One region of the Streptomyces sp. NPDC001507 genome, then DNA from elsewhere that is predicted to be linked to it. Evidence: predicted binding sites of a transcription regulator. Region 1 holds the regulator's gene; the other holds the start of a gene.
What was found. The regulator HrcA, encoded in region 1, represses chaperone genes, less so after heat shock. The targets are predictions, from matches to a motif close to TTNGCACTCNGNNNNNCNGAGTGCNAA.
Positions count from the first base shown of each region.

Region 2: a site for HrcA is predicted at 4,692-4,718, ahead of groL (chaperonin GroEL). Genes of this name have one in related genera too.

Region 1 is NZ_JBIAVV010000003.1:680,914-688,283, forward strand. Features, by position in the region: gene hemW (radical SAM family heme chaperone HemW) at 1-620, shown strand, start outside; gene ACFY0K_RS13385 (DUF3097 domain-containing protein) at 654-1,469, opposite strand; gene ACFY0K_RS13390 (MBL fold metallo-hydrolase) at 1,504-2,226, opposite strand; gene hrcA (heat-inducible transcriptional repressor HrcA) at 2,399-3,415, shown strand; gene dnaJ (molecular chaperone DnaJ) at 3,416-4,552, shown strand; gene ACFY0K_RS13405 (nitronate monooxygenase) at 4,798-5,892, shown strand; gene ACFY0K_RS13410 (16S rRNA (uracil(1498)-N(3))-methyltransferase) at 5,889-6,638, shown strand; gene ACFY0K_RS13415 (VOC family protein) at 6,669-7,061, shown strand; gene ACFY0K_RS13420 (hypothetical protein) at 7,155-7,370, shown strand, end outside.
Region 2 is NZ_JBIAVV010000004.1:536,961-544,330, forward strand. Features, by position in the region: gene ACFY0K_RS16215 (carboxylesterase/lipase family protein) at 1-683, opposite strand, end outside; gene ACFY0K_RS16220 (hypothetical protein) at 1,082-1,486, shown strand; gene ACFY0K_RS16225 (NADH:flavin oxidoreductase) at 1,507-2,634, opposite strand; gene groL (chaperonin GroEL) at 2,907-4,529, opposite strand; gene ACFY0K_RS16235 (cold-shock protein) at 4,900-5,106, opposite strand; gene ACFY0K_RS16240 (ubiquitin-like small modifier protein 1) at 5,575-5,850, opposite strand; gene thrC (threonine synthase) at 5,907-7,190, opposite strand; SAM riboswitch class I at 7,208-7,361, opposite strand.

The DNA of each region.
Region 1 (7,370 bases):
ACGACGACTGGCGGGCTTCGCTGGACGCGGCGATCGGCGCCGGGCCCGACCACGTGTCGGCGTACGCGCTGATCGTCGAGGAGGGCACCCAGCTGGCCCGCCGGATCCGCCGCGGCGAGGTCCCGATGACCGACGACGACGTCCACGCCGACCGCTACCTGATCGCCGACTCGGTGCTGGCGGGCGCGGGCTTCGACTGGTACGAGGTGTCCAACTGGGCCACCTCGGACGCAGGTCGCTGCCTGCACAACGAGCTGTACTGGCGGGGCGCCGACTGGTGGGGCGCCGGACCCGGGGCGCACTCGCACGTGGGCGGCGTGCGGTGGTGGAACGTGAAGCACCCGGGGGCGTACGCGGCGGCGCTGGCGTCGGGGCGGTCGCCGGGCGCCGGGCGGGAGGTCCTGTCGGACGAGGACCGGAGGGTGGAGCGGATCCTGCTGGAGCTGCGGCTGCGGGAGGGGGTGCCGCTGGCACTGCTGAAGGAGGCGGGGCTGCAGGCCTCGCGGCGGGCGCTGGGGGAGGGCTTGCTGGAGGACGGTCCGTACGACGAGGGGCGAGCCGTGCTGACGTTGCGGGGGCGGTTGCTGGCGGACGCGGTGGTCAGGGATCTGGTGGACTGATCACTCCGAGGGCCTGAACCGGAGTGGGGAAGGTCAGGCCCCACCGCTGCCCGTGACGAAGTCGATCAGTTCCTCCACCCGCCCCAGCAGCTCCGGCTCCAGGTCCCTGTAGGAGCCCACGCGCGCGAGGATCGCCTGCCAGACGGCGCCCGTGTTGCCGGTGGGCCAGCCGAGGGCGCGGCAGACGCCCGTCTTCCAGTCCTGGCCGTGCGGGACGCGGGGCCAGGAGTCGATGCCCAGGGACGACGGTTTCACCGCCTCCCAGATGTCGATGTACGGGTGGCCGACGACCAGGGCGTGGTCGCTGGTGACCGACTGCGCGATGCGCCACTCCTTGGTGCCGGGGAGCAGGTGGTCGACGAGGACGCCGAGACGGGCGTCCGGGCCGGGGGCGAACTCGGCGACGATCGCGGGGAGGTCGTCGACGCCCTCCAGGTACTCCACGACCACGCCCTCGATGCGCAGGTCGTCACCCCAGACCTTCTCGACCAGTTCCGCGTCGTGGCGGCCCTCCACGTAGATGCGGCCGGCGCGGGCGACACGCGCGCGTGCGCCGGGGACGGCGACCGAGCCGGAGGCGGTACGGGAGGGGCGTACGGGTCCCCCGGACGTGGGGCGCACGAGGGTGACGACCCGGCCCTCCAGGAGGAAGCCGCGCGGCTCCAGCGGGAAGACGCGGTGCTTGCCGAAGCGGTCCTCCAGGGTGACCGTGCCCGCCTCGCAGCGGATCACCGCGCCGCAGAAACCCGTCCCCGGCTCCTCGACCACCAGACCGGCTTCGGCGGCCACCTCGGGCACCGGCTTCGGCTTCTTCCACGGCGGTGTCAGGTCGGCGGAGTACTGGCGCATTCGGATGACGATAGGAGAAGCCGGACCGGCACGCCTACGACACGCCGAAACGCGCCGCCAGGGCCTCGCGCTGGGCCCGTACGAACGCCGCGTCCACCACCGCTCCGTGACCGGGCACGTACAGGGCGCGGTCGCCGCCCAGGGAGAGGAGGCGGTCGAGGGCGGCGGGCCACCGCGACGGTACGGCGTCGGGACCGGCCTGCGGATCGCCGGACTCCTCCACCAGGTCGCCGCAGAACACCACCTCCGGGTCGCCGGGTACCAGGACGGCGAGGTCGTGGGGAGTGTGGCCGGGGCCCACGTTCGCCAGCAGGGCCTGGCGGCCGTCGCCCAGGTCGAGGGTCCACTCGCCGGAGACCAGATGGCGGGGGAGGGGGAGGGCGTCGGCCGCCTCCTCGGCCTCCCCGGCCGGCAGGCCGTTGCGGATCGCGTCCAGGCGGAGTTCCTCGCGGTCGTACCCGAGGACGCCCTCGGCGCCCACGGCCGCGTACAGGGCCGCGCCCGCGAAGGCGGCCGCGCCGAAGACATGGTCGAAGTGGGGATGGGTGAGCGCGAGATGGGTCACACGGCGGTCGGCCAGTGCCTGCGCCTCGGTACGCAACCGTGCGCCCTCGGCCAGGCTCGACCCGGCGTCCACCATCAGGGCCGTGCCCGCGCCCAGGACCAGACCCGCCGTGCAGTCCCAGCCCGGCAGCCGGCACCGGCCGACGCCTTCGGCCACCCGCTCCCAGCCCAGCTCTTCCCAAGTCACCGTCATGCCGCGACGCTAGCCGTAGAACGCCATGGGTCCTGACCGGCCTTGCCCAGTCGGTGCCCCACGGCCGTACACTGGGCCGGGGATGCTGGCACTCGCGTTCGCAGAGTGCCAGACGAAAGGCCCGAAGGGACCGAAAGGCCGCGGGGACGACTTTCTGGAGGTGTGGCGCCGGATGCTGAGTGAACGCAGGCTTCAGGTATTGCGCGCCATCGTCCAGGACTACGTCGGCACCGAGGAGCCGGTCGGTTCGAAGGCGCTGACCGAACGGCACAACCTCGGGGTCTCCCCGGCGACCGTGCGCAACGACATGGCCGCTCTGGAGGACGAGGGGTTCATCGCCCAGCCGCACACCAGCGCGGGGCGGATCCCCACCGACAAGGGGTACCGGCTGTTCGTCGACAAGCTGGCCGGCGTCAAGCCGATGAGCGCGCCCGAGCGGCGGGCCATCCAGAACTTCCTCGACGGCGCCGTCGACCTCGACGACGTGGTGGCGCGGACCGTGCGGCTGCTGGCCCAGCTGACCCGGCAGGTGGCGGTCGTGCAGTACCCGTCGCTGACGCGGTCGACCGTGCGGCACGTGGAACTGCTCTCCCTCGCACCGGCCCGGCTGATGCTGGTACTGATCACCGACACCGGACGGGTCGAGCAGCGGATGGTCGACTGCCCGGCGCCCTTCGGCGAAACGTCCCTGGCGGATCTGCGGGCGCGGCTGAACAGCCGGGTCGCGGGACGCCGGTTCTCGGACGTGCCCCGGCTGGTGGAGGACCTGCCGGAAGCCTTCGAGGCCGAGGACCGCGGCACGGTCTCGGCGGTGCTCTCCACCCTGCTGGAGACGCTCGTCGAGGAGAACGAGGAGCGGCTGATGATCGGCGGCACCGCCAATCTCACCCGCTTCGGACATGACTTTCCCCTCATGATCCGGCCCGTCCTGGAGGCCCTGGAGGAGCATGTCGTCCTCCTCAAGCTCATGGGCGAGGCGGGGGATTCGGGCATGACCGTACGCATCGGTCACGAGAACGCCTACGAGGGACTCAACTCCACGTCAGTGGTGTCGGTCGGTTACGGTTCGGGCGGCGAGGCAGTCGCCAAACTCGGCGTGGTCGGACCGACCCGCATGGATTACCCGGGAACGATGGGAGCGGTACGAGCGGTGGCACGGTACGTCGGACAGATCCTGGCGGAGTCGTAAGTGGCCACGGACTACTACGCCGTTCTCGGCGTGCGCCGCGACGCGTCGCAGGAAGAGATCAAGAAGGCCTTCCGTCGGCTCGCGCGCGAGCTGCACCCGGACGTCAACCCGGACCCGAAGACCCAGGAGCGGTTCAAGGAGATCAACGCCGCCTACGAGGTGCTCTCCGACCCGCAGAAGAAGCAGGTCTACGACCTCGGCGGGGATCCGCTCTCGCAGAGCGGCGGCGCGGGGGCCGGTGGCTTCGGGGCGGGTGGCTTCGGGAACTTCTCCGACATCATGGACGCGTTCTTCGGTACGGCGTCCCAGCGCGGTCCGCGCTCGCGCACCCGGCGCGGCCAGGACGCGATGATCCGGATCGAGGTCGAGCTCGACGAGGCGGCCTTCGGCACGACCAAGGACATCCAGGTCGACACGGCGATCGTCTGCAACACGTGCAACGGTGAGGGCGCGGCGCCGGGCACCTCCGCCCAGACGTGTGACATGTGCCGGGGCCGCGGTGAGGTCTCGCAGGTGACGCGGTCCTTCCTCGGCCAGGTCATGACCTCGCGGCCGTGTCCGCAGTGCCAGGGGTTCGGGACCGTCGTGCCGACGCCGTGCCCCGAGTGCGCGGGCGACGGGCGGGTGCGGTCGCGGCGGACGCTGACCGTGAAGATCCCGGCCGGTGTCGACAACGGCACGCGGATCCAGCTCGCCGGTGAGGGCGAGGTGGGGCCGGGCGGCGGTCCGGCCGGTGACCTGTACGTCGAGATCCACGAGCTGCCGCACTCCACGTTCCAGCGGCGCGGGGACGACCTGCACTGCACGGTGACGATTCCGATGACGGCGGCGTCGCTCGGTACGAAGGTGCCGCTGGAGACGCTGGACGGGCTCGAGGAGGTCGACATCCGGCCGGGCACGCAGTCCGGGCAGTCGATTCCGCTGCACGGGCGCGGTGTCACGCATCTGCGGGGCGGCGGCCGGGGTGACCTGATCGTGCACGTCGAGGTGACGACGCCGACGAAGCTGGACCCTGAGCAGGAGCGGTTGCTGAGGGAGCTGGCGAAGCTGCGCGGGGAGGAGCGGCCGACGGGGCAGTTCCAGCCCGGTCAGCAAGGGCTGTTCAGTCGGCTGAAGGACGCGTTCAACGGGCGTTGACGGGTGCCGTGAAGGGGCTCCGCCCCTTCGACCCCGCCAGGGGGCTCCGCCCCCTGGACCCCCGGAGACCTATGCCCACCCACCACCCGACTCGGCCCGCCGAAAAGTGCGCCCGCCCGCCGGCTCGGTCCGTCGGGAGGCGCGGTCGCCCGGTCGGCTCGGTCCGTTGTGGGGTGTGGTTTCTGGCATGTGCCAAAGGGGCGGCCCGATTCGGTCTTGTTCGGAGGACGTGACAACATGCCGTCATGTCCTCCGCACTGACCGATCTCTTGCCTCTTCCGATCGTGCAGGCCCCCATGGCAGGCGGGGTCTCCGTCCCGCAGCTCGCCGCCGCCGTGTCCGAGGCGGGCGGGCTGGGGTTCCTCGCCGCCGGGTACAAGACCGCCGACGGGATGTACCAGGAGATCAAGCAGCTGCGGGGGCTGACCGGCCGTCCCTTCGGTGTGAACGTGTTCATGCCCCAGCCCGAGTACGCCGAGTCCGGGGCCGTCGAGGTCTACGCGCATCAGCTGGCCGGTGAGGCCGCCTGGTACGAGACCGAGCTCGGCGACCCGGACAGCGGCCGGGACGACGGGTACGAGGCCAAGCTGGCCGTGCTGCTCGACAACCCGGTGGCCGCCGTCTCCTTCCACTTCGGCGTGCCGGCGCCGGAGGTGCTGGACTCCCTGCGGCGGGCCGGGACGGTCACCCTCGTCACCGCCACCACCGCCGAGGAGGCCCTCGCCGCCGAGCGGGCCGGGGCGGACGCGGTGATCGCCCAGGGCGTGGAGGCGGGGGGACATCAGGGCACCCACCGGGACGTCGCGGAGAACGACGGGTCCGGGATCGGGCTGCTGTCGCTGGTCGCCCAGGTGCGCGAGACCGTCCGGATCCCGGTCGTCGCCGCGGGCGGGATCATGCGCGGCGGCCAGATCGCGGCCGTACTGGCGGCGGGGGCGAGCGCGGCACAGCTGGGGACGGCCTTCCTCGCCACCCCGGAGTCCGGCGCCGCCGCCCTGCACAAGCAGGCGCTCACCGACCCGCTCTTCACGCGGACCGCGCTGACCCGGGCGTTCTCCGGGCGGCCCGCCCGCGGCCTGGTCAACCGGTTCATGCGCGAGCACGGCCCGTACGCGCCCGCCGCCTACCCGGAGGTCCACCACCTCACCTCCCCGCTGCGCAAGGCCGCCGCCCGGTCCGGGGACGCGCAGGGCATGGCCCTGTGGGCCGGACAGGGCCACCGGATGGCCCGCGAGCTGCCCGCCGGACAGCTGGTGGAGACCCTCGCGCAGGAACTCGCCGCCGCGTCGACAGCGTTGTCCACCAAGGGAGAGCGCTTGGGAGAGGGGGACGGGCGATGACCGCGCCCGTCTTCGTCGTCGAGGACTTCCCCGCGGGCGGCGCCGGACAGTACGTCCTCGACGGGCCCGAGGGCCGGCACGCGGTCTCCGTGAAGCGGCTGCAGCCCGGCGAGGAGGTCGTCCTCACCGACGGCGCCGGCCGCTGGGCGGTCTGCGAGGTGCTCGCCGCCGAGGGCAAGGACCGGCTGGTCGTCCGCATGACGTCGGTCTCCGAGGAGCCGGAGCCGTCGCCCCGCATCACCGTCGTCCAGGCCCTCCCCAAGGGCGACCGCGGCGAGGTCGCCGTGGAGACCATGACCGAGGTCGGCGTAGACAGGATCGTGCCCTGGCAGGCCGCCCGCTGCATCACCCAGTGGAAGGGCGAGCGGGGCCTCAAGTCGCTGGCGAAGTGGCGGGGCACCGCCCGCGAGGCCGGCAAGCAGTCCCGCCGGGTGCGGTTCCCCGAGGTCACCGACGCGACGACGACCAAGCAGGTCGCGGCACTGCTGGCGGAGGCCGACCTCGCCGCCGTCCTGCACTCCGACTTCGAGCACGGCAGCGAGCCGCTCGCGGCGGCCGAACTGCCCGCCGGGGGCGAGATCGTGCTGGTCGTCGGGCCCGAAGGGGGCGTCGCCCGGGACGAGATCGCGCTGTTCGAGGAGGCGGGTGCGAAGGCGTACACCCTGGGGCCTACCGTGATGCGCACGTCGACCGCCGGGACGGCGGCCGCGGCCCTGCTGCTGGGCCGCACCGGCCGGTGGTCCTGAACCGACCGCACCACACCCTGGGGGACAGCCGTGGAACTCGCCCAAGTCCGGCTCCTGGTCACCGACTTCGCCGCCTGCTACCGCTTCTACGCCGAGGTGCTCGGGCTGAAGCCGCAGTCGGGGGCGAGCGAGGGGCCGTACGAGAAGTTCAGCCCGCACGCCGGATCGGCGGGGATCGCCCTGCAGGACCGGGCGATGATGGCCGCGATACTCGGCGAACTGGGGGACGCGGCGACCGGGCACCGGTCTGTGGTGGTGCTGCGCGTCGACGACCTGGACGGCTACTGCGAGCAGATCACCGCACGGGGCGCGGTCCTCGTGCACGGACCCGAGCCGATGACCGAACGCATGCGGGTCGCCCACCTCAAGGACCCCGAGGGGAACCTGGTGGAACTCCAGGAGTGGCTGCTGCTGCGGACCTGAGGGACGGCGCACCGGCACGGGTGACCCCTCCGAACACGTGAGTGGCCGTAAGCCCCCTACCGCCACCGGCGGGACGGTGGCAGGCTGCCCTCCATGGGGGCATTGAGGCGGATTTGGGGCCGGCCACGCGGGACCAGGGCGGCGGCCGCGGCGGGGCTCGCGGTGATCGCCGTGGGCGGTGCGGTGGGCTGTCAGCCGAGCGGCCTGAACACCGCGACGGTCGCCTACACCACCGACCGGACCGCCACCGCGGAACTCAAACGCCAGCACGTCGACGTCGACTGGCTCACCTGCACCGGCAATTACGGG
Region 2 (7,370 bases), on a different contig from region 1:
ACGCTCTGGGCGATCGCCCGCCGGAACAGCCCGCGCGCCCTGTCCATCGCCAGCAGGGACGCCACCGACCCGGCGCCCGCCGACTCGCCGAAGACGGTGACCTGGTCCGGGTCGCCGCCGAACGCCGTGATGTTCTCCCGCACCCACTCCAGCGCCGCCACCTGGTCCAGCAGGCCTCGGTTGGCGGGTGCTCCCTCGATCTGGGCGAAACCCTCCATGCCGACGCGGTAGTTGAGGGAGACCACGACCACGTCGCCGTCACGGGCGATGTGCTGGGCGTCGTACCCGGGGCTGCCGGAGTGGCCCAGTTTGTAGGCGCCGCCGTAGATCCACACCATCACCGGGCGGCGGGCGGCCGGGTCCGGGGCGGGTGTCCACACGTTCACCGTCAGCCAGTCGTCGCCCTCGGGAGCCTCCAGGACACCCGTGCGGCCCTGGATGCCCAGGTCCTGCGGGGGCGGCGGGCCGAAGGCGTACGCCTCGCGCGTGCCGTCCCAGGGCTGCGCCCGCTGCGGCGCCGCGAACCTGGCCGCTCCCACCGGGGGTTGGGCGAACGGAATCCCCCGGAAGACCGCCAGACCGTCCTCCCGCCGGCCGCGTACGGCACCGGCGGTGGTGCGCACGACGGGGCCCTCGGCAGCGGAAGCCGGCTCGGGGGACTCGGGGGACTCGTTCGTGATCATGATCGCTCGCTCTCGACGGCTGGGTGCTGCCACTTCCGACGACTGACCGCCCCGGTTTCACGGCCGGTCACCGATGAAACGTCCGGCCGCTCGCACGAGTGCCGAACACCCCTCACCCGTTGGAGTGAATCCAGACAGTCCAGGTCAGCCGGGCCGGGCCACGAACGCCCTGGCCTCCGCCTCGTCGATCCCGTACACCGTCTCACGGGCCCGCGGATCCCGCGCAGGGAACACGTGTCCGCCCGGCCGGAACGGCACCGGTGACCTAGGCGGCCGTCACAAGCCGATAGCACGGATGCGGACGCCGGTTCGTACGGCGCCCTGATCTTCGGTGTCGCGTCCTTGCCGGTGCAGGGTGTGGTCGCCATCGTCATGGCGATCCTGAGGTGACCATGACCATGTCCGAGGACACCGGCGCCATGTGGGCCGTCCTGCTGACGCTCGCGGGGCTGCCCGCGGTGGGGTACGCGCTCGTCACCCGGCTCACCGGGCGGGGGCGCAAGGGGCGACCGCCCTGGCGGCCGGGGGACGATCCGGTCTGCTGGACCTGCGCGGGTGCGGCCCTCGCCGGACACGCGTTGGCCGCAACCACCGTGGTCGGCGACTGGGGCGGGATGTCCGGAGTGTTGTGGACGATGTTCGCGGCCGGGTGCTGCGCCGGCGCCGTCGTCCATGCGTACGACGCCTTCGCACGCCCAGCCGGGTCCGGATCCGGACCCGCCCCCCGCTGGCCGCGGCCCGCCCTCCTGCTCGTCGCACCCTACGCGTTCGCCCTCGGGTTCTTCTGGCTGGTCGCCGGCTGACCCGAGGGCGAACCGCCGGGTCAGCTCAGGGTCTTCAGCGCCGCCGCGTCGTACGACGTGAGTTCGTCCGTGCGGCCGGTCAGGATCTTGGCCGCCCACTCGGGGTCCTGGAGGAGGGCGCGGCCGACGGCGACCATGTCGTACTCGTCGCGCTCCAGGCTGTCGAGGAGGTCGTCGATGCCCCTGGTCCCGGAGCCCTCGCCCGCGAAGGCCTTGATGAAGTCGCCGTCGAGGCCGACCGAGCCGACGGTGATGGTGGGCCTGCCGGTGAGCTTCTTGGTCCAGCCGGCCAGGTTGAGGTCGGAGCCGTCGAACTCGGGGATCCAGTAGCGGCGGGTGGAGGCGTGGAAGACGTCGACACCGGCGGCGGCCAGCGGGGTGAGGATCGCCTCCAGCTCCTCGGGGGTCTCGGCGAGGCGGGCGTCGTAGTTGTCCGACTTCCACTGCGAGTAGCGGAAGATGACCGGGAACTCCGGGGAGACCGAGTCGCGTACGGCGGCCACGATCTCCGCGGCGAACTTCGTACGGGCGACCGGGTCGCCGCCGTAGGCGTCGGTGCGGCGGTTGGTGCCCGCCCACAGGAACTGGTCGAGCAGGTAGCCGTGGGCGCCGTGCAGCTCGACGCCGTCGAAGCCGATGCGCTCGGCGGCGGCCGCGGCCTCGGCGAACGCGCGGATGACGTCGTCCAGGTCCTGCGCGGTCATCGCCTTGCCCTCGCCCTCGGTGCCGTCCAGGCGGATGCCGGAGGGACCGACGGCGGGGGCGTCCGCGACCGGTGCCTGGCCCTGCTTGCGGACCATGCCGATGTGCCACAGCTGCGGGACGATCGTGCCGCCGGCCGCGTGCACACCCTCGGCGACCTTCGCCCAGCCCGCCAGCTGCTCCTCGCCGTGGAAGCGCGGGACGCGGCTGCTGCCTCCGGCCGAGTCGTGGCCGACGTACGTCCCCTCGGTGACGATCAGACCGACACCGGCGGCGGCCCGGCGCGAGTAGTACGAGACCACGTCCTCGCCGGGGACGCCGCCGGGGCTGAACTGGCGGGTCATCGGCGCCATCACGATCCGGTTGGGGACCGTGAGCCCGTTCAGGGCGACGGGACGGGAGAGGATCTCGGCCGCGCGGGAGGCGGGGGGCGTGGTGACGGTCACGTGGGGGGCTCCTCGTGAATAGGACGTATACCGGATGGTATGTGCACGCGCATTGAGTGCACGTCTGTGCACAACGGCCTGCCCGGTCGCGCGCATTCCCGCTTCCGCGCGGACGGCCGTGTGACCCACGACACAGGCACAGGCCTTCGCCGGAGCCACGCCCCGTCAGGGGCGCTGCCCTCTCCGGCTGCGGACACGCCGAAGGGCGGCACCCCCTGTCGAACAGGGAGCGCCGCCCTCGGTACTGCGTCGGAGCTGCCGAGCCGTCAGGCTCAGAAGTCCATGTCACCGCCCGGCATGCCGCCCGGAGCGGCCGCGGCGGCCTTCTCCGGCTTGTCGGCGATGACGGCCTCGGTGGTGAGGAACAGCGCGGCGATGGAGGCGGCGTTCTGCAGGGCAGAGCGGGTCACCTTCGCCGGGTCGATGATGCCCTCGGCGACCAGGTCGACGTACTCACCGGTCGCGGCGTTCAGGCCGTGACCCGGGGTGAGGTTGCGGACCTTCTCCACCACGACGCCGCCCTCGAGGCCGGCGTTGACGGCGATCTGCTTCAGCGGGGCCTCGAGCGCGAGCTTCACGGCCTGCGCGCCGGTCGCCTCGTCACCCTCCAGCTCCAGCTTCTCGAAGACCTGGGAGGCCTGGAGCAGGGCCACGCCACCACCGGCGACGATGCCCTCCTCGACGGCCGCCTTGGCGTTGCGCACGGCGTCCTCGATGCGGTGCTTGCGCTCCTTGAGCTCGACCTCGGTCGCGGCACCGGCCTTGATGACGGCGACGCCACCGGCGAGCTTGGCCAGGCGCTCCTGGAGCTTCTCGCGGTCGTAGTCCGAGTCGGACTGCTCGATCTCGGCGCGGATCTGGTTGACCCGGCCCTGGACCTGCTCGGTGGAGCCGGCGCCGTCGACGATGGTGGTCTCGTCCTTGGTGATGACCACCTTGCGGGCGCGGCCCAGCAGGTCGAGGGTCGTGTTCTCCAGCTTGAGACCGACCTCCTCGGAGATGACCTCGCCGCCGGTGAGGATGGCGATGTCGTTCAGCATCGCCTTGCGGCGGTCGCCGAAGCCCGGAGCCTTGACGGCGACGGACTTGAAGGTGCCGCGGATCTTGTTGACGACCAGGGTCGACAGGGCCTCGCCCTCGACGTCCTCGGCGATGATCAGCAGCGGCTTGCCCGACTGCATGACCTTCTCCAGCAGCGGGAGCAGGTCCTTGACCGAGGAGATCTTGGAGTTGGCGATCAGGATGTACGGGTCGTCGAGGACGGCCTCCATACGCTCCATGTCGGTGGCGAAGTACGCCGAGATGTAGCCCTTGTCGAAGCGCATACCCTCGGTGAGCTCCAGCTCCAGACCGAAGGTCTGGGACTCCTCGACGGTGATGACGCCTTCCTTGCCGACCTTGTCCATGGCCTCGGCGATGAGCTCGCCGATCTGGGTGTCGGCGGCGGAGATGGAGGCCGTGGAGGCGATCTGCTCCTTGGTCTCGACGTCCTTCGCCTGCTCCAGCAGGGCACCGGAGACGGCCTCGACGGCCTTCTCGATACCGCGCTTCAGGGCCATCGGGTTGGCACCGGCGGCCACGTTGCGCAGGCCCTCGCGGACCAGGGCCTGGGCGAGCACGGTCGCGGTGGTCGTACCGTCGCCGGCGACGTCGTCCGTCTTCTTGGCGACTTCCTTGACCAGCTCGGCGCCGATCTTCTCGTACGGGTCCTCCAGCTCGATCTCCTTGGCGATGGACACACCATCGTTGGTGATCGTGGGGGCGCCCCACTTCTTCTCAAGGACGACGTTGCGGCCCTTGGGGCCGAGGGTGACCTTGACGGCGTCGGCGAGCTGGTTCATACCGCGCTCAAGGCCGCGCCGCGCCTCCTCGTCGAACGCGATGATCTTGGCCATGTGAAGTGGTCCCTCCAGGACTGGGGGTGAGTCTTCGGACCGCGCCCGCGCCCGCGACGGACGGCTCGCCGACCCGTGGGTTCCTTGCCCCACCCGGTCCGCGGGCCTCACCGACCCGGTCCTTCTTTGTCACTCTCACCTTCAGAGTGCTAACGCCAATGATTAGCACTCGACCCAGGAGAGTGCAAGGCGCGCTCGCGAAGCGAGTGCTCGTTGGGGGGTGGTGGTCGGGCGACGGGCGGGCGCAAGCGGCTCTCGAGGACCGGGGCCCGGGAACATGGCCCGGGACATGCCGAAGGGCTCGTGCCCCGGGAGGCACGAGCCCTTCGAAGGAGTACAGAAGAACGTCGCTGATCAGTCGGCGCGTGCTTCAGCTGGTCGCCAGCCGGACCATGTCCGCCTGCGGCCCCTTCTGGCCCTGCGAGATCTCGAAATCGACCCGCTGGCCCTCCTCCAGGGTGCGGTAGCCGTCCATCTGAATCGCGCTGTAGTGGACGAAAACATCCGCACCACCGTCGACCGCGATGAAGCCGTACCCCTTCTCCGCGTTGAACCACTTGACGGTGCCCTGAGCCATGCCTAACTCCCCTATTACTGGCCCTTGCACAGATCCACACTTCGCGGATCCGGGTCAGACCTCACCCCCCATTGGTTGGGGGCGTGCGCCGGAACGCGTCGACCGCGGCTGAATGTATCTGTCCAACTGCCGTCTGCAACAGGTCAATCGGACGAGAATTCTGGACGGAAGGGGTCCGGAATGTAGCAAGAATTCGGCCGAATTCAGGGCAAGTCGGACCCCGCAAAGGCCACAAAAGCCGCATATAACCTGCGCACTTTGGCTACTTCTTGCCGGGCTCGCGGTATCGAATACGGGGCTCCCGACCTGGAGATCGGGACCGTGTTCCCCAACTGTACCGCGCTCAACCACACAGAATTGCCCCCTCCGCTTCTCTCACGGAGGGGGCAATCGGATGAACAGTCGGTGATCGGCGTTACCGAAGGTAATGTTCGGTCATTCGATCAGCCTGTCAAGCGGGGCCGCAGGTCAGCCGCCGGCGACGGCCGGGATGATGGAGACGCCGGCGCCGTCCGGGGTGGCGGTCTCCAGGCCCTGCTCGAAGCGCACGTCGTCGTCGTTGACGTACACGTTGACGAACCGGCGCAGCTTGCCCTGGTCGTCCAGAACCCGCGCGGAGATACCGGTGTGGTTCTTCTCCAGGTCCGAGATGACCTCGCCGAGGGTGGCCCCTTCGGCGGCGACTTCGGCCTGGCCCCCGGTGTAGGTACGCAGGATGGTGGGGATGCGAACGGTGACGCTCACGTTTTTACCTCCGGTCCGGGCGGCAGCTCTGAGCGGCGCCCTATTTCTCGGGGGACTCAGGCGAGCCCGGCCTCGCGGAAAGACTCCAGATTCGGGCGAATGGTCGCGGTGAGCCCGGTCCCCGCCACCGCGTCCAGCGTCTTCAGTCCATCACCGGTGTTGAGTACAACGACCGACTTCGCCGGATCAATCAACCCATTCTCAATGAGCTTTTTGGTGACTCCAACCGTCACTCCGCCGGCGGTTTCCGCGAAGATTCCCTCGGTCCGCGCGAGCAGTTTGATGGCGTCGACGACCTGCTCGTCGGTGACGTCCTCCACCGCGCCGCCGGTGCGCCGCGCGATGTCGAGGACGTACGGCCCGTCGGCCGGGTTGCCGATGGCGAGGGACTTGGCGATGGTGTTCGGCTTCTGCGGGCGGACCACGTCGTGGCCCTCCTTGTACGCCACCGACACCGGCGAGCAGCCCTCGGCCTGGGCGCCGAAGATCTTGTACGGCTTGTCCTCGACGAGACCGAGCTTGATCAGCTCCTGCAGCCCCTTGTCGATCTTCGTGAGCTGCGAGCCGGAGGCGATCGGGACGACCAGCTGGTCCGGGATCTGCCAGCCGAGCTGCTCGCAGATCTCGTACGCGAGGGTCTTGGAGCCTTCCGCGTAGTACGGCCGGAGGTTGACGTTGACGAAGCCCCAGCCCTCGCCGGCCGGGTCGCCGATCAGCTCGGAGCAGAAGCGGTTCACGTCGTCGTAGTTGCCCTCGATGCCGACGAGCTCGCCGCCGTAGATCGCGGCCATGACGACCTTGCCCTGCTCCAGGTCGTGCGGGATGAACACGCAGGAGCGGAAGCCGGCCCGGGCGGCCGCGGCACCGACCGCGCCGGCCAGGTTGCCGGTGGAGGAGCAGGAGAGGGTGGTGTAGCCGAAGGCACGGGCGGCCTCGACGGCCTGGGCGACGACGCGGTCCTTGAAGGAGTGCGTCGGGTTGCCGGAGTCGTCCTTCACGTACAGGCCGCCGGTCACCCCGAGCTCGCGGGCCAGGTTGTCGGCCTTGACGAGCTTGGTCCAGCCGGGGTTGATGTTCGGCTTGGTCGCCACGTCCGCGGGGACGGGCAGCAGCGGCGCGTAGCGCCAGATGTTCGCGGGACCCGCTTCGATCTGCTTGCGGAGTTCCTCGGTGTCGTAGGCCGAGAAGTCGTAGGCGATCTCCAGCGGGCCGAAACACTCCTCGCAGGCGAACACCGGGCCGAGCGGCACCCGGTGACCGCACTCGCGGCAGCTCAGGGCGGCGGCGGGACCGAGGTCGACGGCGGAATCCGTGGTGCTTGCAACAGTCTGCACAGCCATTGAGGCGAGGCCCTTTCTCCTCATCTTCCTCACGACGCATCTCGTCGTGAGACGGATTTGGCACCTTCCCTAGCCGGGAGCCTCGCGGTGATCGACAGTGATCTACGAGTACCGACTGGAGGGTTGCCGGGGCTTCAACGGGCCGTTTCCCTCTGCCCCTCTGGATGAGCGGTATGCGGT